Regions from separate parts of the Microbacterium sp. SW12 genome, predicted to be linked through region 1. Evidence: predicted binding sites of a transcription regulator. Region 1 holds the regulator's gene; the other holds the start of a gene.
What was found. Region 1 encodes HrcA, which represses chaperone genes, less so after heat shock. Its sites were predicted from a motif close to TTNGCACTCGNNNNNNNCGAGTGCNAA; they were not measured.

Region 1 (11,095 bases):
CGGGCGAGCAGGTCAGCAGCGGGCTGGATGTGGGCGCACGTGCACGGATGAATGGAACGAGCAGGCCGGCGTATCCGGGAGATCGTGCCGTTGTTCAGATCCTGGCGCACGAGATAGAGGTCGTCGAACCACCCACCGGCATCCTGCGCATCGCAGCCGACCTCCGGCAGTCGCTGGTCCGAGCCGCCGCGGGTCTGCCCGGCGGCGGGGGAGAGCTCGTTCCTGGACTCGCGGTGGGTGATACCTCAGCGGTCAGCTCCCAGACGGATGCCGACATGAAGGCATCCTCGCTATCCCACCTCACCGCAGTGTCGGGCGCAAACTGTGCGCTCGTCGTGGGGATCGCATTCGTCGTTGCGGCTGGACTCGGGGCTGGGCGCCGGGTCCGCGTCGTTTCCGGTCTCGGTGCGCTCGTCGGGTTCGTCATCCTCGTTACGCCCGAGCCCAGCGTCGTCCGCGCCGCGATGATGGCAGGAATCGCCATGCTCGCCGTCCTGCTCGGTCGCGCTGGCGCGGGGGTCGCGCTGCTGAGCGCGGCCGTGGTCCTGCTCCTGCTCTTCGATCCCTGGTTGGCGGGCTCACTGGGGTTCGCGCTTTCGGTGGCCGCAACTGGGGCGCTTCTGACGCTGGCCCGACCGCTTGCATCGGGGCTGACGCGTGCCATGCCGGCACCGCTGGCGCTTGCCCTCTCCGTGCCGCTGGCCGCCCAGCTGGCGTGCGGACCGCTGCTGGTGCTGATCGACCCAACGGTGCCCCTCTGGGGTGTGCCGGCGAACCTTCTCGCCGCACCCGCCGCCCCCGCAGCGACGGTGCTGGGGCTTGCCGCGTGCCTGGCCGCGCCGTTCCCGGTGCTGCAGAGCGGCCTGGCAGCACTCGCGTGGCTCCCGGCAGCCTGGATCGCCGGGATCGCGGATGTCGCGAGCGGGTTGCCCTTCGCACGCGTTCCTTGGGTGAGCGGACTCGTGGGCGCTCTCTCACTCGCTGTGGTGGGCGGACTCGTCGCCCTCGCGCTCGGCCTACCCGCACAGAGCCCCCGGTCCGCCCGCATCCGTCGTGGCTCGGCGCTGCTGCTCGCAGCTCTCGTCACCATCTGGACCTGCACGACCGTTGTCACCGCGATCACGCAGCGGTGGGGCATCCCCGGCGACTGGTCGATTCTGATGTGCGATGTGGGCCAGGGAGACGCCGTGCTCGTGCGCAGCGAGGGCGCGACGGCGCTCATCGACACGGGTCACGACCCCGCGCTGGTGAGCGCATGCCTCGACCGGGTCGGCGTCACACGCCTCGACTTGCTCGTCCTGACGCACTTCGACAAAGACCACGTCGGCGGCACCGAGGCGGTGATCGGGCGCGCCGAAACCGTGCTCCACGGTCCGACCGACGGAAGCGCCGACGAACGGCTCCTGGAAGAGCTCGCGGCAGCTGGAGCGCAGGTGGTGTCGGCTCAAGAGGGGATGACGGGAACGCTCGGTGGCGCCCACTGGAGCGTGCTCTGGCCGCGTGCCACGGCGCTGTTCGCTGCGGGTAATGACTCGTCGGTGACCGTAAGTATCGAAGGCGGTGGCGTCCCACGATCGCTCTTCCTCGGCGATCTCTCCGCGGATCCGCAACGGATGCTGCGCGCGAGTGTCAGCGGCGTCGTTGAGATCGTCAAGGTGTCCCACCACGGCAGCGCTGATCAGGATCCTGGTCTCTACGAGCAGATCGCGCCGCGCGTCGCGCTCATCGGGGTGGGAGCCGACAACACCTACGGTCACCCCACCACGACGACGATCGCAATGCTGCAGGGCAGTGCCGTCGGGCGCACCGACCAGGACGGGATCGTGGCGGTCGTCGGAGAGGGCGACACCCTCGCTCTATGGCGGGAGCGGGCGGCGTCTGTCGTGGGTGGCGGCTAGGCTTTCGGCATGGCTGCACCCCGTCGCTCGAGTTCCTCGAAGTCGGCGATCCGGCAGGTACCGTGGCGTGATCCGCGTCCTGCTCCCATCGTGCTGGTCTCGGGTCCCGAAGACGTCTGCGCAGAGCGTGCGATTGCGGGTCTGCGTGACTACGTCCGCGCAGAGGACCCCGCCGTCGAGGTGACTGATCTGCGTGCCGACGACTACGTGGCGGGAACGCTGCTCACCGTCACGTCGCCGTCGCTGTTCGGTGAGCCTCGGCTCGTGCGCGTCTTCGGAGTCGAGAAGGCATCCGACTCGTTCCTCACCGAAGCCGTGGCCTACCTCGAGTCGCCCCAGGAAGGCGCAACCGTCGTTTTGCGCCACACGGGCGCGAGCGTGCGAGGCAAGAAGCTGCTCGACGCGATCCGGAGCGGAAAGGCTGATGCTGTCGAGATCGCCTGCCCCGCGGTCAAGCGCGATAGCGACCGCTACGACTTCGCCGCTGCCGAGTTCTCTTCCGCGAACAAGCGGATCGCGCCTGCCGCCCTCCGTGCGCTCGTCTCGGCGTTCTCCGACGACCTCACCGAGCTCGCCGCGGCATGCCAGCAACTCATCGCGGATGTCGATGGTGATGTGACCGACGAGATCGTGCGGCGCTATTACGGCGGACGCGTCGAAACCACAGCCTTTGCCGTGGCAGACACCGCCATCGCGGGACGCTACGGCGAGGCGCTCATTACGCTGCGGCACGCTTTGGCCAGCGGAGCTGACCCGGTGCCGCTTGTCGCGGCGATCGCGTCGAAGCTGCGGACGATGGCGCGTGTTGCCGGCCTGCGCGAGTCCTCTGCCGCGATCGCGGCCCGGATCGGGGTGAAGGACTGGCAGGTTGACCGTGCCCGCCGGGATCTCACCGGCTGGAACGAGGAATCTCTGGGCCGAGCCATCCAAGCTGCGGCGCGAGCGGATGCCGAGGTCAAGGGTGCCTCGCGTGACCCGATCTTCGCTCTTGAGCGACTCGTCACCGTGGTCGCGACGCGCAGCGAGTTCGGGAGCTGACGCCCAGAACGACAAAGCCCGCCCCGAAGGGCGGGCTTTGCATGAAGCGTGAGGCTTAGAGAGCCGCGACCTGCTTCGAGATCGCCGACTTGCGGTTTGCAGCCTGGTTGGCGTGGATGACGCCCTTGCTGACTGCCTTGTCGAGCTTCTTGGTCGCCGTGGCCAGAGCCTTCTCGGCGGCGGCCTTGTCGCCGGCGGCGATGGCCTCGCGGGTGCGACGCACCTCGGTCTTCAGAGCGCTCTTGACTGCCTTGTTGCGCTCGTGAGCCTTCTCGTTGGTCTTGTTGCGCTTGATCTGCGACTTGATGTTCGCCACGTGGAGACGTTCTTTCGTTCGAGTGATGGATGGACTGCCGGCGACGAGAGAGGGGCGTCCACCAGCGATCGTGAGGGTAAAACCCACACACAAGCCAATCAGCGAGTCTACCAGGTCTGTTCGATGGTCGTGAGCGCAAGGTTCAGGACCGCGTTGAACACGCGAGGACGCATGGCCGTAACCAAGTGACTCGTCCGCGGCACAACGATCAGTTCGGCATCCGGCGCGACCCGCGTGAACAGTCGCTCGTTGACCCGCAACTGGTCGAACTGTCCGTTCACGAACCACAGGGGGACCTCGATCCGGCCGAGTGCAGACAGCAGATCCAGCACGGACAGACTTCGCAGTGCCGTGTCTTGCGCGTCGAGCGCATAGCCTCCGGCGCCGAAGTCTGCCCGTGTCTCGGGCGGAAGGGTGGCATCCAGCACCCGTTCGCTCAGCCACGCTCCGCGGTCCGGAAGCGAGTCAAACCCGCGGGCGAGAAGTCGATAGGTCTGCAGGGCGGTGCCGCGCGGAATCGCCGTGCAGGATGCAGCAATGAAGCCCGCGATCGGAGGGGGATTCTCCTGGCCGGCGTACTCGATCGAGAGCAGACCTCCCATGGAGTGGGCTGCCAGCAGCACCGTCCCGTGCTCATCCGCAGCCTGGCGCACGGCATCATCGATCGTCGCGAACGCGCCCTCGAGCGAGAACGTCTCGCTCATCCGAGACCCGTGCCCGGGGAGATCGACCGCCGTCACGGGGTTGCCGCGGTCGGTCAGGTACTGCTCTTGTGCCCGCCACATCGTGCGCGAGGTGCGGATGCCGTGCACGAGAACCACCGCGACCGCCATGGGTTCGAGGATACGGTGCGCCGTGTCGTCTCGCTTCGCTCGCTGGGCGAGCGCAACCCGTGCGCCCAGTAGGCGAAGGCGGGGGTACGCGCGCCGGTAGAATCGTGCGGATATGTCCCCCCGTGCCTCTACGCCGCTGCAGCCGGCAGCCACGCCGCCCGCGCAGATCCGCAACTTCTGCATCATCGCGCACATCGACCACGGCAAATCCACCCTGGCCGACCGCATGCTGCAGATCACGGGTGTCGTCTCCGATCGCGACATGCGCGCGCAGTACCTGGACCGCATGGACATCGAACGCGAGCGCGGAATCACCATCAAGAGCCAGGCGGTGCGGATGCCGTGGCAAACGGATGCCGGCACCTTCGCGCTCAACATGATCGACACTCCCGGTCACGTCGACTTCACCTACGAGGTGTCGCGTTCGCTCGCAGCGTGCGAGGGTGCGGTCCTGCTCGTGGATGCTGCGCAGGGCATCGAGGCGCAGACCCTGGCGAACCTTTATCTGGCGCTCGAGAACGATCTGCACATCATCCCCGTGCTCAACAAGATCGACCTGCCCGCCGCCGACCCCGAGAAGTACGCGGCAGAACTCGCCAGCCTCATCGGCGGCGACCCGGCCGATGTGCTCCGCGTCAGCGGCAAGACCGGTCAGGGCGTCGAAGAGCTGCTCGACCGGCTCGTCGCCGAAATTCCGGCACCCACCGGTGACGCCGATGCGCCGGCCCGCGCCATGATCTTCGACTCCGTGTACGACGCCTATCGAGGCGTCGTGACCTACGTGCGAATGGTCGACGGCAAGCTCGAGCCGCGTCAGCGCATCCAGATGATGTCAACGCGGGCGGCGCACGATCTGCTCGAGATCGGGGTCTCCAGCCCCGAGCCGACCCCGACCAAGGGTCTTGGCGTCGGGGAGGTCGGCTATCTGATCACGGGCGTGAAAGATGTCCGCCAGTCGAAGGTCGGCGACACAATCACGGACCAGCGAAAGCCGGCATCCGACGCACTCCCGGGGTACACCGACCCGAAGCCCATGGTCTTCTCTGGCATCTACCCGATCGACGGCAGCGACTACGCGGATCTGCGCGAAGCGCTCGACAAGCTCAAGCTCTCGGACGCTTCGCTGCAGTACGAGCCCGAGACCTCGGTGGCGCTGGGCTTTGGATTCCGTTGCGGATTCCTCGGCCTCCTGCACCTCGAAATCATCACCGAGCGTCTGTCCCGCGAGTTCGGCCTCGACCTCATCACCACGGCGCCGTCGGTGACCTACACGGTCACGACCGACACCGGAGAAACCGTGACGGTCACCAACCCCAGCGAATACCCCGACGGCCGTGTCGCCGAGGTTTCGGAACCGGTGGTGAAGGTCGGCATCCTGCTGCCCAAGGACTACGTGGGTACCGTCATGGAGCTGTGCCAGTCCCGACGCGGGTCGCTCCTGGGCATGGATTACCTCAGCGAGGACCGCGTCGAGCTGCGCTACAACATGCCGCTCGGTGAGATCGTCTTCGACTTCTTCGACCAGCTGAAGTCGAAGACGCAAGGCTACGCGAGCCTCGACTACGAGCCGGCTGGGTCGCAGACCGCCGACCTCGTCAAGGTCGACATCCTGCTACAGGGCGAGAAGGTCGACGCCTTCAGCTCGATCGTCCACCGCGACAAGGCGTACGGGTACGGCACGATGATGACCGAGCGCCTGCGCAAACTCATCCCGCGCCAGCAGTTCGAAGTGCCCATCCAGGCCGCCATCGGAGCGCGGATCATTGCTCGCGAGAACATTCGCGCGATCCGCAAGGACGTGCTGGCAAAGTGCTACGGCGGTGACATCACCCGCAAGCGCAAGCTCCTCGAAAAGCAGAAAGAGGGTAAGAAGCGCATGAAGATGGTGGGTCGCGTCGAAGTGCCACAGGAGGCGTTCATCGCAGCCCTCTCGGGCGACGTCGAGGGCAAAGAGAAGTAGTCTGATCGCCATGCGCCGCGGAACCTTCCGGGACGAGACCGTCGATTATGCAGCAGTCGGGGCCACTCAGGCTCCCGACCTCATGCAGTACCCGCCGGAAAAGAGCATTCCCGCCGAAGAGTCCTGGCGGATCGGAAGCGGCCAGGCACGATTCGAGTCGGCGACCGAGTCACTCTTGGCGTGGGCGCCGCTGCGTGGCGCCGGGTTGTCGTTGGCAGACATCCGCCCGGCATCCGGGTCCGGCTACGCCGGGGTCGCGTACGACTCGGATGGCGCACCGATCGCGCCGTCGCGTCGCGAAGCCGAGCAGCGCTTTGATGCCGAGGGCACTCCGTATGTCAGTGCCGGCGCGACCGTGCACGTCACCGGCCGGCTCAGCGGATACCGCGCGGATGCCGAACTGCGTGTCATCCTGGCCGTCGAAGAACCCCGGCGCACGGCTTTCGCGCTCGGCACCGTTGGTGGCTCTGTCGTCAGCGGCGAGGAGCTGTTCCTGATCGAGTGGCGCGACAACGACGAGGTCTGGTTCACCGTGCGCGCATTCGATCGCCCCGTCTCGGCGCTCTACCGGCTCGTACCGCGCTTCGTTCGCGGGCGGCGGCGACGGCTCTTCCGGGCCTACCTGACGGCGGTATCGCCCTTGTTCGCTCCCTGATGGGCGCAGCGCTTCCCCTCGGCGATCCCGTTCCGCGCGACGGATCGCTCCCCGGTGCGGTCATCGACCCCGCCACGCCGCTGTCGGCCTACGTCCACATCCCGTTCTGTCGCGTTCGCTGCGGGTACTGCGACTTCAACACCTATACGGGCGAGGAGTTGCGTGGCGCGCGCCGCGAGGACTACGCAGGGACGCTCCTTCGCGAGATCGACCTTGCTTCGGGTGTGCTCTCCGTCCATCCGCGCCCGCTGAACACGGTCTTCTTCGGGGGCGGAACGCCGACCCTGCTTCCCGCCCGCGATCTGGCGGTCATCCTGTCAACCCTGCGGGATCGGTTCGGGCTCGAGCCGGATGCCGAGGTCACCGTCGAAGCAAACCCCGACACCGTGACTCCCGAGGTCACGGAGGAACTGGCCAGTGCGGGAGTCACGAGGTTGTCCATCGGAATGCAGTCGGCCGTGCCGGAGGTTCTTCGCACGCTCGATCGCACGCACCGGCCCGAGAACGTCGCAACGGCGGTGAGCGCGGCACGGCAGAGCGGACTGTCAGTGAGCGTCGACCTCATCTACGGCGCCCCGGAAGAGACGCTCGATCACTGGCGACGCAGCATCGAGGCCGCGCTCGCGATGGAGACCGACCACATCTCGGCCTACGCGCTGATCGTCGAGGAGGGCACCGCTCTGGAGCGCCGCATCCGACGCGGAGAACTCAGCACACCCGACGACGACCTGCAGGCCGCCATGTACGAGCACGCCGACACCGCGTTCGAGGAAGCCGGCTACGGCTGGTACGAGGTATCCAACTGGGCGAAGACTCCCGCCGATCGCTCGCGGCACAACCTCGCGTACTGGCGCGGACACGACTGGTGGGGGTTCGGTCCCGGTGCTCACAGCCATGTCGGAGGGGTTCGATTCTGGAACGTCCGGCATCCTGCCGCCTACGCGCAGCGGCTGGCTGCCGGTGACTCGCCGGGGGCCGGTTCGGAGATCCCCGACGAGGATGCACGACTGCTTGAGCGGGTGATGCTGCGGGTGCGTACGGTCGAGGGCCTGCCCGTGTCGGAGCTGGCACCGGAAAGCCGACAAGCCGTCGCCGGTCTTGTCGCGGACGGACTCGTGGACGGCCGCGGGGCGGTTCGCGGGAACCTCGTACTCACACGCGCCGGACGATTGCTGGCCGACGCTGTCGTGCGCGCACTGACGTCGTGATCTGGGGCGTGGGGGAGAGGCATCCGCTAGAATTGGCACTCTGAGGATGTGAGTGCCAGTGCCACGTCGAGCCGCTCAGACGGCCGACGCCGGATGCGGAAGGAGGCGACATGGTCAGCGAGCGTGGGCTTCAGGTGCTCCGGGCGATCGTGCAGGACTACGTCGATACCCGCGAGCCCGTCGGAAGCAAGGCCATCGTCGAGCGCCACGCGTTCGGCGTATCGGCAGCCACCATCCGCAACGACATGGCGCTTCTCGAAGACGAAGAACTCATCGCGGCGCCCCACACCTCCTCGGGCCGCGTCCCGACCGACAAGGGGTACCGCGTCTTCGTCGACCACCTCGCCGAAATCCGGCCTCTTTCGCCCGCCCAGCGCGCCGCAATCGCGAGCTTCCTGCAGGGGCCCGGTGACCTCGATGGTGCGCTGGCGCGAACAGTGCGGGCACTCACGCAGCTCACCGGTCAGGTGGCGATCGTGCAGTATCCCTCGTTTTCCAAGGCGACCATCACGCACGTCGAGCTCGTTGCGCTCGAGCCTTCCCGGGTGCTCGTCATCGTCGTGACTGACACCGGACGCGTGTCGCAGCGACTTGCGCTTCTGACCGTTGCCCTCGACGAGACGGATCTCGCACGCGTGCGCGCCGAGGTGTCGACACTGCTCGTTGGGCGAAGCGTGCGTCAGGGCGCGAAGCGCGTCGAGGAGCAAGCCGACAGCGACGCGCGAACCGCCCACCAGTCGGCGGTGACCGAGATTCTTCGGGTCGTCCAGGAGGAGCTCGACGAGTTTCGACAGGATCGGCTCGTCATGGCCGGCGCAGCAAATCTCGCCCGGCGCGAGAGCGACTTCCGGGGAAGCATCTACCCGCTCCTGGAGGCGATCGAAGAGCAGGTGACCATCCTTCGCCTGATGGGCGAAATGGTCGCCGACGACAACGGGCTGGCGGCCAGCATCGGACGCGAGAATGAGGCATTCGGGCTGTCTGAGGCATCTGTCATCGCGAGTGACTACGATGCGACGGGCGCCAGAGCCCGTGTTGGCCTGATGGGTCCGACCCGAATGGACTACCCCAGCAACCTTGCGGCGGTGCGGGCGGTAGCGCGCTACCTCACCGGACTGCTGGCTGAGGACGAGAAGGGCCGATGAGCCCGTACGAACTGCCCGCGACCACACGTGGGATGCAGAAAGGTGACCGTGGCTGACCACTACGAGGTCCTTGGCGTGTCGCGAGACGCGTCGCCCGAAGAGATCAAGAAGGCCTATCGACGCCTGGCGCGGGAGCTTCACCCCGACGTGAACCCGGGGGAAGAGGCTGCTGAGCGGTTCAAGCTCGTGACGCACGCCTACGACGTCCTCAGCGACCCGCAGCAGCGGCAGCGCTACGACATGGGCGGCGGCCAGAACGGCGGTTTCGGCGGTGCCGGCGACTTCGGCGGTTTCAGCGACATCTTCGAGAGCTTCTTCGGCGGCGGTGGCGCGGCCCGCGGCGGGCGCCCGCGGTCGCGGAAGGAGCGCGGGCAAGATGCGCTGGTTCGCGTCGACCTCGACCTCAAGGATGTGGTGTTCGGTGTGCATCGCGACATCGACGTCGACACCGCTGTCATGTGCGAGACCTGCAACGGCTCGTGCACGCAGCCTGGGACGACACCGGTTCGCTGCGATATCTGCCACGGCACGGGTCACATCCAGCGCACGGTTCGAAGCCTCCTTGGCAACGTCGTCACCTCCCAGCCGTGCGGCACGTGCCAGGGGTACGGCACGACCATCCCGTACCCGTGCGCGACGTGCCAGGGGCAGGGCCGCGTTCGCGCTCGTCGCACCGTGTCGATCGATATCCCGGCCGGTGTTGACACGGGCCTGCGGCTTCAGCTTCCCGGATCGGGCGAAGTCGGCCCTGGCGGTGGGACGCGGGGCGACCTGTACATCGAGGTCTCCGTCGCGACGCATCCGGTATTCAGCCGCGAAGGTGACGACCTGCTCGCAACGCTCGAAGTGTCGATGCCGGATGCCGTTCTCGGCGCGGCCACGACGATCGAGGGCCTCGACGGGCCGGTGGACCTCGAGGTGCGTCCAGGAGTCCAGTCGGGCGATGTGCTGACTATCAAGGGTCGAGGCATCACACCGTTGCGCGGCAATCAGCGTGGTGACTTGCGCGTTGGCGTGCACGTGGTCACGCCCACGAAGCTCGACGCCAAGGAACGGGGCCTCATCGAGGAGTTCGCCAAGCGCACGAAGGCTCCCGCGCCTCACCTGGCGGAGTTCCATCAGGGTCTGTTCTCGAAGCTGCGCGATCGGTTCCGGAACGGCTGATCGTGCCGCTTCACTTCGTCGTCGACGAACCGCTGGATGCCGATACCGGCCAGACCGTGACCCTCACCGGCGCTGAGGCGCACCACGCCGCCACGGTGCGTCGGGTCCGCGTCGGAGAAACGGTCACGCTCGGTGACGGAGCCGGAGTGTGGCTCGAAGGCGCCTGCGAGCTCGTCGCAGCCCGCGAGGTCCTGGTTCGCGTCACGAACCGGGAGGAGGTACCGCGTCCATCCGTGCGGATCGAGCTCGTGCAGGCTCTTGCGAAAGGCGACCGCGACGAACTCGCGGTCCAAGCGTCGACCGAACTCGGCGTGGATGTCATCACGCCGTGGCAAGCTGCCCGCAGCGTTTCGCGGTGGGACGCGGCCAAGCGTGAGAAGGGTGTCACGCGCTGGCGTCAGATCGCGCGGGAAGCAGGCAAGCAGGCGCACCGTGCGTGGCTTCCAGAAGTCGGCGGCCCGCTGACGACTGCACAGTTGTGCGAGCGGGCCGCGGCGACCCGGATGCTCGTGTTGGAGCCGACAGCGGCGCTGCGTCTCAGCGAATGGATGCCTGACCCGACCGACTGCCGCGATATCGCTATCGTCGTCGGGCCCGAGGGCGGGATCGACGCAGGCGAGCTGACGTCCCTCGAAGCTGCGGGCGCGACGCTCGTGCGCCTGGGCGAGCATGTATTGCGTACTTCCACAGCGGGACCCGCGGCAATCGCTGTGCTCAGCAGCACGCTCGGCCGGTGGTGATCGTGCAAGTGGTAGCTGGGCCCGCCGGAGAGGCCGTCGGTAGACTGAGCGCATGAGCGAACCCTCCGTCTTCACCCGCATCCTGCGTGGCGAGATTCCCGCAGAGATCCTCAGCGAGACCGAGAACGTGTTCGTCAT
Region 2 (11,095 bases), 1.1 Mb from region 1:
AGGATGACTGATCGTTCTCGGGGGTTCTCGCGGTTTCCGACGGCCCCGGTCGATGTGCCGACCACACTCAGCGGCCCCGACCCGTCGCCGGACCACCCGGGGTGGGAACCGGATGCCGGACCCGTCGAGCCCGCGAGCTTCGACGGGGGTTCGCGGGGTGGGCCCTGGGGTTCGCGATCGTGGGCCTTGCTGTCTCGCTGTTCGTCGGGTGGGGCTTTGTCATCGGGATCGTCGCGATCGTCGCGGGCATCATGGCGCTGCGGCATCCGCGGGACAGCAGGCGCGTCGCCGTGTGGGCTATCGTGCTCGGCGGTGTGTCGATCCTCTACAGCGCCGGCTGGCTTCTCTACGCCTGGGCCGTGCTGACCTGACTCCGGCCAGGGCCCGGGCCCGGTGGATTCGGTCGCGCCGTGTTGTGGGTCGGGTGGGCTGGATGTCGCAGGACGGCGCGACCGAACGGGAGGGGTCGCCCGCCGAGAGGTCAGGTCAGGGGGCGGGCGGAACGCGGTCGGCAAGGACCGCGACGCGGGAGCCCCCGACACGGGTCATGATGAGGGTCGCGGATTCCTCACCCTTCAGCTTGAGGCTCTGACGGAGGGCGGCGGGATCGACATCCACTCCCCGTTTCTTGATCTCGAGGATGCCGATATCGCGCTCCTTCAGTGCCCTCGCAAGCTTCTTCGTGTCGGCCGGGAGCACCTCGCGAACCCGGAAGCTCTGCACGAAGGGGCTCGTGACCGCGTCATCCCCGGTGAGGTACGCGATCTTCTCCGCCAGCATCCCCGCCCGAAGCGACCTCGCAACCTGTCCGATGAGCCGGGCACGGATGACTGCGCCGTCGGGTTCGTGGATGAACTGTCCGAGCGCGCGCACCGGTTCGTCCTCGCTGTCTGCGGGCGCCGTGAGCTCGGCGGCGTGCTGCCCGCGCAGGATCAGCGCCGACCGCGTCACGCCCTCGCGCGCGAGCGCGCCCGACCACAGCACGAGCTCGATCGTCGAGCCGTCGGCACTGACCCACTGCGCCTCGTACCCGTCGGGGATGCGATCACGATCGAGTCCCGGCCCGAGCTTTATACCGGCCGGCATCCGGCTGGTGAGTTCGAAGACCCACTCCAGCGGCGGCGACCAGTCGTCAGCGCGCGCGCGTCCCGTCTCGCCCGCCTCGCGCCGGGCGGGGTCAAGCCAGACAGCCTCGACCCCGCTGAGATCCTGCTCCTGAGCGAGCCCGTGGCGCACGGTGACCGCGGCCCCGAACGGTGCGAGATTGACGGTCGCGAGGGCCGCGGTCACCTCGTCGGCGTCGATGGCGCCGACACGGATGCCGAGACTTGCCAGAGCCAGCGCATCACCGCCGATCCCGCAGCCGAGGTCTGCGACGCGCTCGATTCCCGCGCGACGGAACCGCCCGGCGTGATGGGCTGCCACCGACAGGCGTGTCGCCTGCTCGAGACCGGCGCGGGTGAACAGCATCCGTCCCGCGAAGTCGCCGAACTTCGACCGCGCCCGCTCCCGAAGCCGCGCCTGGGTGACCACTGCCGACACCAGATCGGGGGAGTGGCCGGCGCTACGCAGCCGTGAGACGATGCGCGCCACCTCGTCGCTGGAGGAGACCGGACCGAGGCTGTTCAGCAGGTCGAGCCCCGCCGGCGTCAGCAGCGCCCGCACCTCGGCGATGTCCATCCATCCACCCTAGGTGCGGGCGCTGCACGCGGCATCCGTGTCAGCTGCAGCTGCTTACGAGATCCCAGGAGGATGCCGAGATGCGCTGCAGACTCGTCACGGTGGCGTCGCCGAGACCGAGGTAGTCCTGGGTTCCGATCGCGTAATACGGGTTGTAGGGGTTCACCCCGTAGGAGGTGGCCCGCCCCGCAGCCTTGTGGGCGGCGTTCGTTGCGGTCACGCAGTCGCTCGGCGGGACTGTCGGCGTCGGCGAAGGAGTGACCGTCGGTGTCGGTGTCGGCGTTCCGGTTGGTGTCGGTGTGGGTGTCGGCTCGCCTGACCGGTCGACGCGGCGGTTGTTGTCGAAGAAGAACTCCGTCACGTAAGCCGGGTAGTCGATGCTGTTCGCGCTGATGTACGAGCCGCCCGATCCCGCACCGGCTGGCCAGTTGTGGCCGAGCCCGGTGTTCTGAATGACGGAGACCCGAGGCCCTTCGGCATCCGAGTACAGCGTCCCCGAACCCGACGTGTTGGTGCCGGCAAGGCCCGACAGGCCGAAGCTCGAGGTCTGATCGGCGTCGTAGATGTCAGCCATGATCTGACCGTTCAGCGTGTTGTACCCGGGCGCGACAGTCGAGTCATTGCTGCCGTAGACGACCGAGGTCAGCTGCGTGTCGAAGGCGCCGGATGCCGAGCTGGCGAAGCCCGTGCACGTCGATACTCCTTGGTTCCTCGAGACCGCCACCGACGAGATCTGACCGGAGGTGGTACCCACCGTCGGTCCGGCGTTGATGCCCATCCCGGCGAACACGTCAGGCGCGAGGCATCCCATGACCATCGTCTGCCCGCCGCCGGACGAAAGCCCCGAGACGTACACCTGGTCGGCGTCGATATCGAGGCTCGTGCGGGCGGTGAGTGTCGAGGCCAGCGAAAGCAGGTTGTCGTCGTGGCGCGATGGCGCGCTGCGCGAGTGATTCGCGTCGTAATAGTCCCAGCAGCCGAGGATGACTCCGCCGTTCGGGGCATCCGGCAGCGCGACGATCATGCCGTACTCGTCAGCAGTCTGTGCCCAGTTGCCCGCGGACTGCAGATCGGATGCCTTCTGCACGCATCCGTGGAGCGAGATCATCAGCGCGCGACCGGAAGGCAGGGCGGCAGCCGTCGTCGGGGTGTACAGGCGCACCGACATCCCGGCGATCGTCTCGGTCGTCCACGTGCCGGTGCCGCCGGTCGAGCCGCCACCCGATCCACCGCCGCCGTTCGTGCAGCCGGGCAGGGTCTCGAATCCCGGGGGACAGGTGATCGCCTGAGCGGCGGGAGCTGCGACGGCCAGGCCCGCCACCGCCAAGCCGGCCGCCAGGAGCGCGCCGATTGCGCGCTTTCGGACACGAGAGAACATGCGTCATCCCTTCGTCGGCGCCCCGGCCATCGCCCCGGGCGCCATCGCACGGTCGTCCCGGTCGGAGCACGGGCATCCCTCTCCAGCGAGCGGATGCCGAGGTGCGTCATCGCACGGCACTCACGGTAACTGAAAGATGATTCATATACCAGGTTAAGTTCGCGTGCATGACAGGACTCTCCTCGCCGGTGGATCGGGCGTCGCCGGTCGGGCGCGGGGGCGCTGAAGTCACGGCATCCGGATTGGCACTCGCGTTGCGTGAGTGCCAGAGCTTCAATACACTTGCGTTAGCACTCTCGGTGTGAGGTTGCTAACGAGTCTTGGTATCTCAAGGAAAGCAGAGGTAGACCCGTGTCGGTTTCCATCAAGCCGCTCGAGGACCGCATCGTCATCAAGCAGGTCGAGGCCGAGCAGACCACCTCGAGTGGTCTGGTCATTCCCGACACCGCGAAGGAGAAGCCCCAGGAGGGCGAGGTCGTCGCAGTCGGACCCGGTCGTATCGATGACAACGGCAACCGCGTTCCGCTCGACGTCGCCGTCGGTGACCGCGTCATCTACAGCAAGTACGGCGGGACCGAAGTGAAGTTCGGCGCCGACGAGTACCTGGTGCTCTCGGCTCGCGACGTGCTGGCGGTCGTCGTCCGCTGAGTCGACAACTCTTCGACGGGGCTCGGATGCTGCGGCATCCGGGCCCCGTCTGTTTTTTGTGTTCCCCATCCCCGCGAGCCCACAGCACCGCCGCCGAGCCCACACGATTCACGCGCGGAACCCTGTGGGCTCGGCGACGGAGGTGTGGGTTCAGCAAGCTGGGCAGGGCGCAGCACGCGCAGCGGGGCGTGGCAGGAATCTGCCGAGACTCGGCCGGAGGACACTGCGGCTGGGCGACAGACGCGCGCCGCAGGGTCGCCGGCGCGCCCTAGGCTGAGTGAGTGACGCGCGAATCTGTTCCGGGGGATGGGGGCTCGGCGCCCGCGACCGGTGACATTCCAGCGTCGGGTGCGGCAGAGCTCGCCGGGTCGGATGCCGCGCACCTGGCCCGGGAAGCGCCGGCAGAGGCTGCACGCGAGCGGCTCGTCGGCGGCATCTTCGCGTTCTCGGCGTACTTCCTCTGGGGATTCCTGCCGCTCTACTTCATCCTGCTGGCGCCGATCACCGGCTGGGAGCTGGTCGGCTGGCGCATCCTGCTCTCCCTCGTCTTCTGCATCTTCCTGCTCACCGTCATGCGCGCCTGGCGGCCGTTTCTCGCGATCGTGCGTCAGCCACGGCTGCTCGGCTGGACGGCGCTGGCCGGAGCTGTCATCTACGTCAACTGGCAGGTGTTCATCCTCGCGACCCTGTCGGGTCACGTCATCGAGACGAGCCTCGGCTACTTCATCAACCCGATCGCCACGGTGCTGCTGGGCGTACTCGTGCTGCGCGAGCGGCTGCGCTTGACGCAGTGGATCGCGATCGCGATCGCGGGCATCGCTGTCATCGTCACGATCGTTGGCTACGGCACGGTCCCGTGGGTGGCGCTGACGCTCGCGGCATCCTTCAGCATCTACGGACTGATCAAGAAGCGGATCGGGCCCTCGGTGGATGCCGTCAGCGGCCTCACCCTCGAGTCGGCGTGGCTCACACCGCTCGCGATCGTGCTGCTGGTGGTCACGTCACTGACGACTGGTCTCTCCGTCGGAGCATACGGTTTCTGGCATGTCGTGCTGGTGAGTCTCGCGGGCGCCGCGACAGCCGTGCCGTTGCTGCTGTTCGCCGCCGGAGCTCGACGTGTGCCGCTCACCGTCGTCGGACTGCTGCAGTTCATCGCGCCGATCATGCAGTTCATCACGGGGGCCTGGATCCTCGGCGAGCCGATGCCGCCCGAGCGTTGGGTCGGCTTCGCGCTCGTGTGGGTGGCGCTCGCGGTGCTGACCGTCGACTCGGTCGTGTTCGCGCGACGCGCCCGCGGGGTCAGCGACGTCGCCGAATACAGCTGATCCGCCCGCCTCGCGCTCCCGCGCCGCGGCGCCCCCGTGCCCGCGCCGCCGCACCGACCCCGCCGTTCCGCTGTCACAGACTGCAGCATCCGTCGCCCGCGAGCGACAGTCTGTGACAGCCGAACGGGTGAATGGCGGCGGGGGACAGCCGAACGGGTGAGTGGCGCCAGCGGGCGTCAGCGCACGAAGCGGGCGATGGCTGCCGAGGCTTCGCGGATCTTCTCCTCGGCCTGCTCGTCGCCCTGCCTCGCGGCATCCACGACGCAATGGCGCAGGTGGTCTTCGAGAAGGCCGAGCGCGACAGACTCCAGCGCGGCGGTGGTGGCACTGATCTGGGTGAGGATGTCGATGCAGTACTTCTCGTCTTCCACCATCGAACGGATGCCGCGAGCCTGCCCCTCGATGCGCTTCAGCCGGTTCAGGTAGCGCTGTTTGTCGCCGATATACCCGTGATGGCCCGCCGGCCCGTGGGCATCATGCTCGGCATCCGTCGCCCCGTGCGGGGTCGTCTCCAGGGTGTCGCTCATCGCGGGCTCCGTTCGTTGGGTGTGGTGCGGGATCCGACAGCCGGGTCAATGCTCTGGAAGCGGCGGAGCCGCAGGCTGTTGCCGACGACGAAGACGCTGGATGCCGCCATCGCCGCACCGGCGATCATGGGGTTCAGGAGCCCGAGGGCAGCCAGCGGAATCGCCGCCACGTTGTAGGCGAACGCCCAGAAGAGGTTCCCACGGATCGTGCGCAGCGTCGCCCGCGACAGCCGGATGGCGTCGACCGCGCCCAGGAGGTCTCCGCGCACAAGCGTCAGGTCGGAGGCCTCGATGGCGGCGTCAGTTCCCGTGCCCATCGCGATACCGAGGTCGGCCTGCGCGAGCGCCGCCGCGTCGTTGACGCCGTCGCCCACCATTGCCACGACTCGGCTGCGCGCCTGAAGCGCCTCGATCTGCGCGGCCTTCTCGGCGGGCAGCACCCCGGCGATGACCTCGCGGATGCCGACCTCATCTGCCACGCGACGCGCCACGGCGTCGTGGTCACCGGTGAGCAGGATCGGCTCCAGCCCGAGCTCGCGCAGCCGGGCGACGGCGGCAGTGCTCGAGGGCTTCACCGAGTCCGCGACGGTGAGGATGCCGCGAGCCTTCCCATCCCATGCGACGACAACGGCGGTCGTCCCGTTCGCGCCGGCGCGCTCGATGGATGCCGTGATCTCGGCATCCGGGTGCACCGACCACTCGGCGAGCAAGCCCAGCGATCCGACCGCGACGGCGTGGCCTTCGACGACCCCCGTCGCACCCCGCCCCGCTACGGACGAGAACGACTCCACCTCGGGAAGCGGGCCCCGGCCGCCGCGGAACCCGCGATCGCCCGGGCGATCGGGTGCTCGGATGCAGACTCCACCGCACCGGCCAGACGCAGCACCTCGGCGGCATCCTCGCCCGGCACGGGCAGCACGTCCACGAGCGTCATCCGGCCCTCGGTCACGGTTCCGGTCTTGTCGAGCACGACAGTGTCGACGCGCCGGGTCGACTCCAGAATCTGCGGCCCCTTGATCAGGATGCCGAGCTGCGCGCCGCGGCCGCTGCCGACCAGGAGGGCTGTCGGTGTCGCCAGACCCAGGGCGCACGGGCAGGCGATGATCAGCACGGCGATCGCCGCCGTGAGCGCCAGCGCCGTGCCGCCGCCGAGCAGCAGCCAGGTCACGAGAGTCCCGACGGCGATCACGATGACGATCGGCACGAACACCCCCGCGACGCGGTCGGCCAGTCGCTGTACCTCGGCCTTGCCAGCCTGAGCCTGTTCCACCAGGCGCGCCATTTGCGCCAGCTGCGTCTGCTCGCCCACGCGCGTGGCGCGCACCACGAGACGGCCCCCGACGTTGACCGTCGCGCCCACGACCGCGTCACCCTCGCTGACCTCGACGGGAACCGACTCGCCCGTGATCGTCGAGGTGTCCACGGCCGAGGTCCCCGACACGACAACCCCGTCGGTCGCGATGCGCTCGCCGGGGCGCACGACGAATTCGTCGCCGACGCGAAGCTGAGCGACAGGGACCCGCACCTCCGCGCCACCGCGAAGCAGCGCGGCATCCTTTGCGCCGACCTCCAGCAGTGCCCGAACTGCCTGGCTCGCGCGCCGCTTCGCGCGCACCTCCAGGTAGCGACCGAGCAGCAGGAAGGTCGTGACTCCCGCGGCAACCTCGAGGTAGATCGTGTTTCCGGCTTCGCCCGGCTGCGCGATCCACGTGAAGCCGTGGGTCATTCCCGGCATCCCGGCGCCGCCGAAGAACAGCGCGTACAGCGACCACAGGTAGGCGGCCGAGACCCCCATCGAGACGAGAGTGTCCATGGTGACAGCGCCGTGGCGCAGATTGATCGCCGTGGCGCGGTGGAACGGCCACGCAGCCCACACGACGACGGGTGAGGCAAGCGCCAGCGATGCCCACTGCCAGTAGGTGAACTGCAGCGCGGGGATCATTGCGAGCAGGATCACCGGCACCGACAGCACCGCCGCCCCGATCAGGCGCTGGCGCAGCGAGGCGAGCTCGGGATCGGTCGCCGGCTCGTCGGTCTCGGGCACCGGCGGCGCGGGCACTGTGGCCGTGTACCCGGTGCGTTCGACCTCGGCGATGAGGGCCGCAGCATCGGCGCGCGACTCGTTCGCGTTCGCCGGGACGTCATCGATTCGGACGACGGCTTTCTCGGTGGCGTAGTTGACGGATGCCGACACCCCCGGCATCCGGTTCAGTCGCTTCTCGATACGCGCGGCGCACGAGGCGCACGTCATCCCACCGATCTGAAGCTCGATCGGTGCTGAGCTGCCCCCGCCGGCAGGTGCGGCTGTCGTCACCGTCGCGCGGCCTGGTAGCCGGCCTCGTCGACGGCGGTCAGCACTGCAGTGTCGTCGAGGGTCTCGGCGGTGACCGTCAGGAGGCCGGTTGCAGCGCTGACCTCGACCGCGGATACGCCCGGGATTCGCGAGACCTCGTCGCGCACGGCGTGCTCGCAGTGGCCGCAGGTCATTCCGGTGACGACGTATTCGTGGTTTGTCATGGCGGGTTCCTCCCGTGAGAGTACGGCTATCTCGATACCCCTGAGGGGTATGCATCTCAACGATACGCCCATCCCCGGCATTCCCGCGCCGTCGATCGCGACGGATACCGGCGCCAGGTAACGATTTGACGGCGTTACACATCGTTAACGCACCGCAACACACGCGAGACCAGTCCGCGGATAAGTTATTGGCACTGTGCGGGCTCTTTGGCGACCCGCATCCATTCACAGCAAGGAGCATCATGGGCGTCTTCACACGATCCCGCGCCGGCTCGATCCTCGGCGGTATCGCCGTGGTCGGTGTCAGCGCGGTCTTCCTGGCGGGTTGCGCCGGCGACTCTGGCGGCGGGAACGGTACCAGCGAGCCCGCGGGCGAATCCCTCGACCTCAAGATCGGCACGGCGCTGCCCGTGACCGGCAACCTGGCCTTCCTCGGCCCGCCGGAAATCGCGGGTACCGAGTACGCCGCATCCGAGGTCAACGCCGCAAACGCGGGCGTGACCATCGAGATGATCCAGGGCGATTCGGGTGACACCGACAACAAGGCCTACGAGACCGAGATCCCGCGTCTTCTCAACGAGGGCGTCTCCGCGATCATCGGTGCTGCCTCATCGGGCACCTCGCTGCAGTTCATCGACCAGGTGGTCGGCGCCGGCGTCATCCAGTTCTCGCCCGCCAATACCTCGGCTGCATTCTCGACCTACGACGACAACGGCCTCTACTTCCGCACGGCGCCGTCTGACACCCTGCAGGGTGAGGTGCTCGGAAACCTCATCGCCGAGTCGGGTGCGCAGACCCTGGGCATGATCGTCCTCAACGACTCGTACGGCACCGGCCTCGCGAGCTTCGTCAAGGACGCGTTCGAGGCCGCGGGCGGGACCGTCGTCGCCGAGCCCACCTACAACACGGGTGACACGAACTTCTCGGCTCAGATCTCGGAGGTCGTCGCTGCCAACCCCGACGCGATCGCCCTGATCACGTTCGAAGAGGTCAAGACCATGCTGCCCGAGCTGTTCGCCGCAGGCGTGCCCGCCGACAAGCTGTACTTCGTCGACGGCAACCTGTCGAACTTCGGTAGCAACGGCATCGACGTGGGTGGATCGCTTGAAGGGGCCAAGGGTACGCTGCCCGGTCTCTCGATCGACACGATCACCGACTTCACCGACTCGCTCCAGACCTTCTGGACCGACAAGGGCAACGAGGAGCTGACGGAGTTCAGCTACGCCGCCGAGTCCTACGACGCCGTCATCCTGCTCGCGCTCGCTGCTCTGGCCGCCGGTTCGACCGACGGCGCAGCGATCGCCGACAAGCTGCAGGAAGTGTCCGGCGGTTCGGGCGACGGTACTGCCTGCACCTCGTTCGCCGAGTGCGCCGAGATCATCAACGGCGGCGGAGTCGCTGACTACAACGGCATCTCCGGTCCGGTCACGTTCGACGACGTGGGCGACCCCACCGAGGCGTCGATCGGCATCTACGAGTACACCGCCGACAACGACTACGTCGCATACCAGTAAGCCTCACGGCTAGCGAGCGGGGCTCCGACCTTCGGGTCGGGGCCCCGCTTCCGTTGTGTGCGGCATCCGTGCGACCGGCCGAGCTGCGCGCCGAACCCACAGCATCCGTGCTGACCCCACACGATTCCTGCGTCGGAAGGTGTGGGCTCGCGCACGAAGGTGTGGGTTCGCGAGTGGGTGGGGAGGTGGATGCCTCGAGGCATGGTGCGGGCATCGTGCGGGGGTGACGGGCCGGTGTGAGGTGCCGAACCCACAGCATCCGTGCTGAGCCCACAGGTTTCGGGGGTGAAGAGGTGTGGGTTCGCGCGCGACGGTGTGGGTTCGCGCCTCGAGGCGGGGGGGTCCCGCGGGAGCGAGGGATGCCGCGGCGCGGGGCTAGGCGCCCAGGGTGCCGAGGTAGAGGCCGATGACCTTCGGGTCGTTCAACAGCTCACGGCCGGTGCCGGTGTAGGCATCCTTGCCCTGATCGAGCACATAGCCGCGGTCGCAGATCTGCAGGCACCGGCGAGCGTTCTGCTCGACCATGATCGTCGTCACCCCGGCCTTGTTGATCTCCGAGACCCGCAGGAACGCGTCATCCTGCCGGGCGGGGGACAGGCCCGCCGAGGGCTCGTCGAGCAGGATGACGGCAGGATCCATCATGAGAGCACGACTCATCGCCACCATCTGGCGCTCACCGCCCGACAGCGACCCGGCGCGCTGGTTCAGCCGCTTGCCGAGCTCCGCGAAGATGCCGGTGACGAACTCCAGGCGTTCGGTGTAGAGCTTGGGGCGCTGGAACAGACCCATCTGCAGGTTCTCGGCGATCGTGAGGCTCGGGAAGACGTTGTTGGTCTGCGGGACGAACCCGACGCCCTTGGCGACGAGCTTGTTCGCCTTGAGGCCCGTGATCTTCTCGCCGTTGAGCGAAATGTCGCCCTGGCGTACCTTCACCTGACCGAAGATCGCCTTCAGCAGCGTGGACTTGCCGGCGCCGTTCGGGCCGATGATGCCGATGAGCTCGCCGTCCCAGGCGGTCAGGGTCGCGCCGTTGAGGATGTTCACCCCGGGCAGATATCCGGCGTGAACCTCGTCGACCAGGACGACCGGCGTGCCCTCACGGACGGGGGGACGCTCGTCGGTGGCGGCTGCATCGGTCATGACTTCTCCGTCCCGGTGCCCTCGCCCGGCTCTCGCGATGTGCCGGGGGCGGCATCCGACTGGTGGTGATGCGACTTTTCGATGGCCTCGTCGAACTCCTGAACCTCCTGCTGCAACTCGATGGCGGCGGTGTTGAGTTCGCCGGGCACGCGCCCGGTGACAACGCCGAGGTCGACATCCTGATGCGAGCCGAGGTAGGCATCGATCACCGCGGGGTTCTGCATGACCGTGTCGGGCGGACCCTCGGCGACGATCTTGCCCTCGGCCATCACGACGACCCAGTCGGCGATGTGACGGACCATGTGCATGTCGTGCTCGACGAACAGCACCGTCATGCCCTCGTCCTTCAGGTCGAGGATGTGATCC

Region 2: a site for HrcA is predicted at 3,301-3,327, ahead of groES (co-chaperone GroES). Genes of this name have one in related genera too.

Annotation. Positions count from the first base shown of each region.
Region 1 is NZ_AP024335.1:1,634,414-1,645,508, reverse strand. Features, by position in the region: gene MICSW_RS08255 (ComEC/Rec2 family competence protein) at 1-1,898, shown strand, start outside; gene holA (DNA polymerase III subunit delta) at 1,908-2,936, shown strand; gene rpsT (30S ribosomal protein S20) at 2,992-3,252, opposite strand; gene MICSW_RS08240 (alpha/beta fold hydrolase) at 3,360-4,085, opposite strand; gene lepA (translation elongation factor 4) at 4,198-6,045, shown strand; gene MICSW_RS08230 (DUF1990 family protein) at 6,056-6,700, shown strand; gene hemW (radical SAM family heme chaperone HemW) at 6,700-7,908, shown strand; gene hrcA (heat-inducible transcriptional repressor HrcA) at 8,019-9,053, shown strand; gene dnaJ (molecular chaperone DnaJ) at 9,102-10,217, shown strand; gene MICSW_RS08210 (16S rRNA (uracil(1498)-N(3))-methyltransferase) at 10,220-10,957, shown strand; gene MICSW_RS08205 (HIT domain-containing protein) at 11,010-11,095, shown strand, end outside.
Region 2 is NZ_AP024335.1:523,932-535,026, forward strand. Features, by position in the region: gene tsaD (tRNA (adenosine(37)-N6)-threonylcarbamoyltransferase complex transferase subunit TsaD) at 1-7, shown strand, start outside; gene MICSW_RS02680 (hypothetical protein) at 180-371, shown strand; gene MICSW_RS02685 (class I SAM-dependent methyltransferase) at 487-1,680, opposite strand; gene MICSW_RS02690 (extracellular catalytic domain type 1 short-chain-length polyhydroxyalkanoate depolymerase) at 1,721-3,058, opposite strand; gene groES (co-chaperone GroES) at 3,410-3,706, shown strand; gene rarD (EamA family transporter RarD) at 4,090-5,031, shown strand; gene MICSW_RS02705 (metal-sensitive transcriptional regulator) at 5,208-5,558, opposite strand; partial or broken gene MICSW_RS02710 (heavy metal translocating P-type ATPase) at 5,555-7,809, opposite strand; gene MICSW_RS02715 (heavy-metal-associated domain-containing protein) at 7,869-8,075, opposite strand; gene MICSW_RS02720 (ABC transporter substrate-binding protein) at 8,318-9,589, shown strand; gene MICSW_RS02725 (ABC transporter ATP-binding protein) at 9,965-10,729, opposite strand; gene MICSW_RS02730 (ABC transporter ATP-binding protein) at 10,726-11,095, opposite strand, start outside.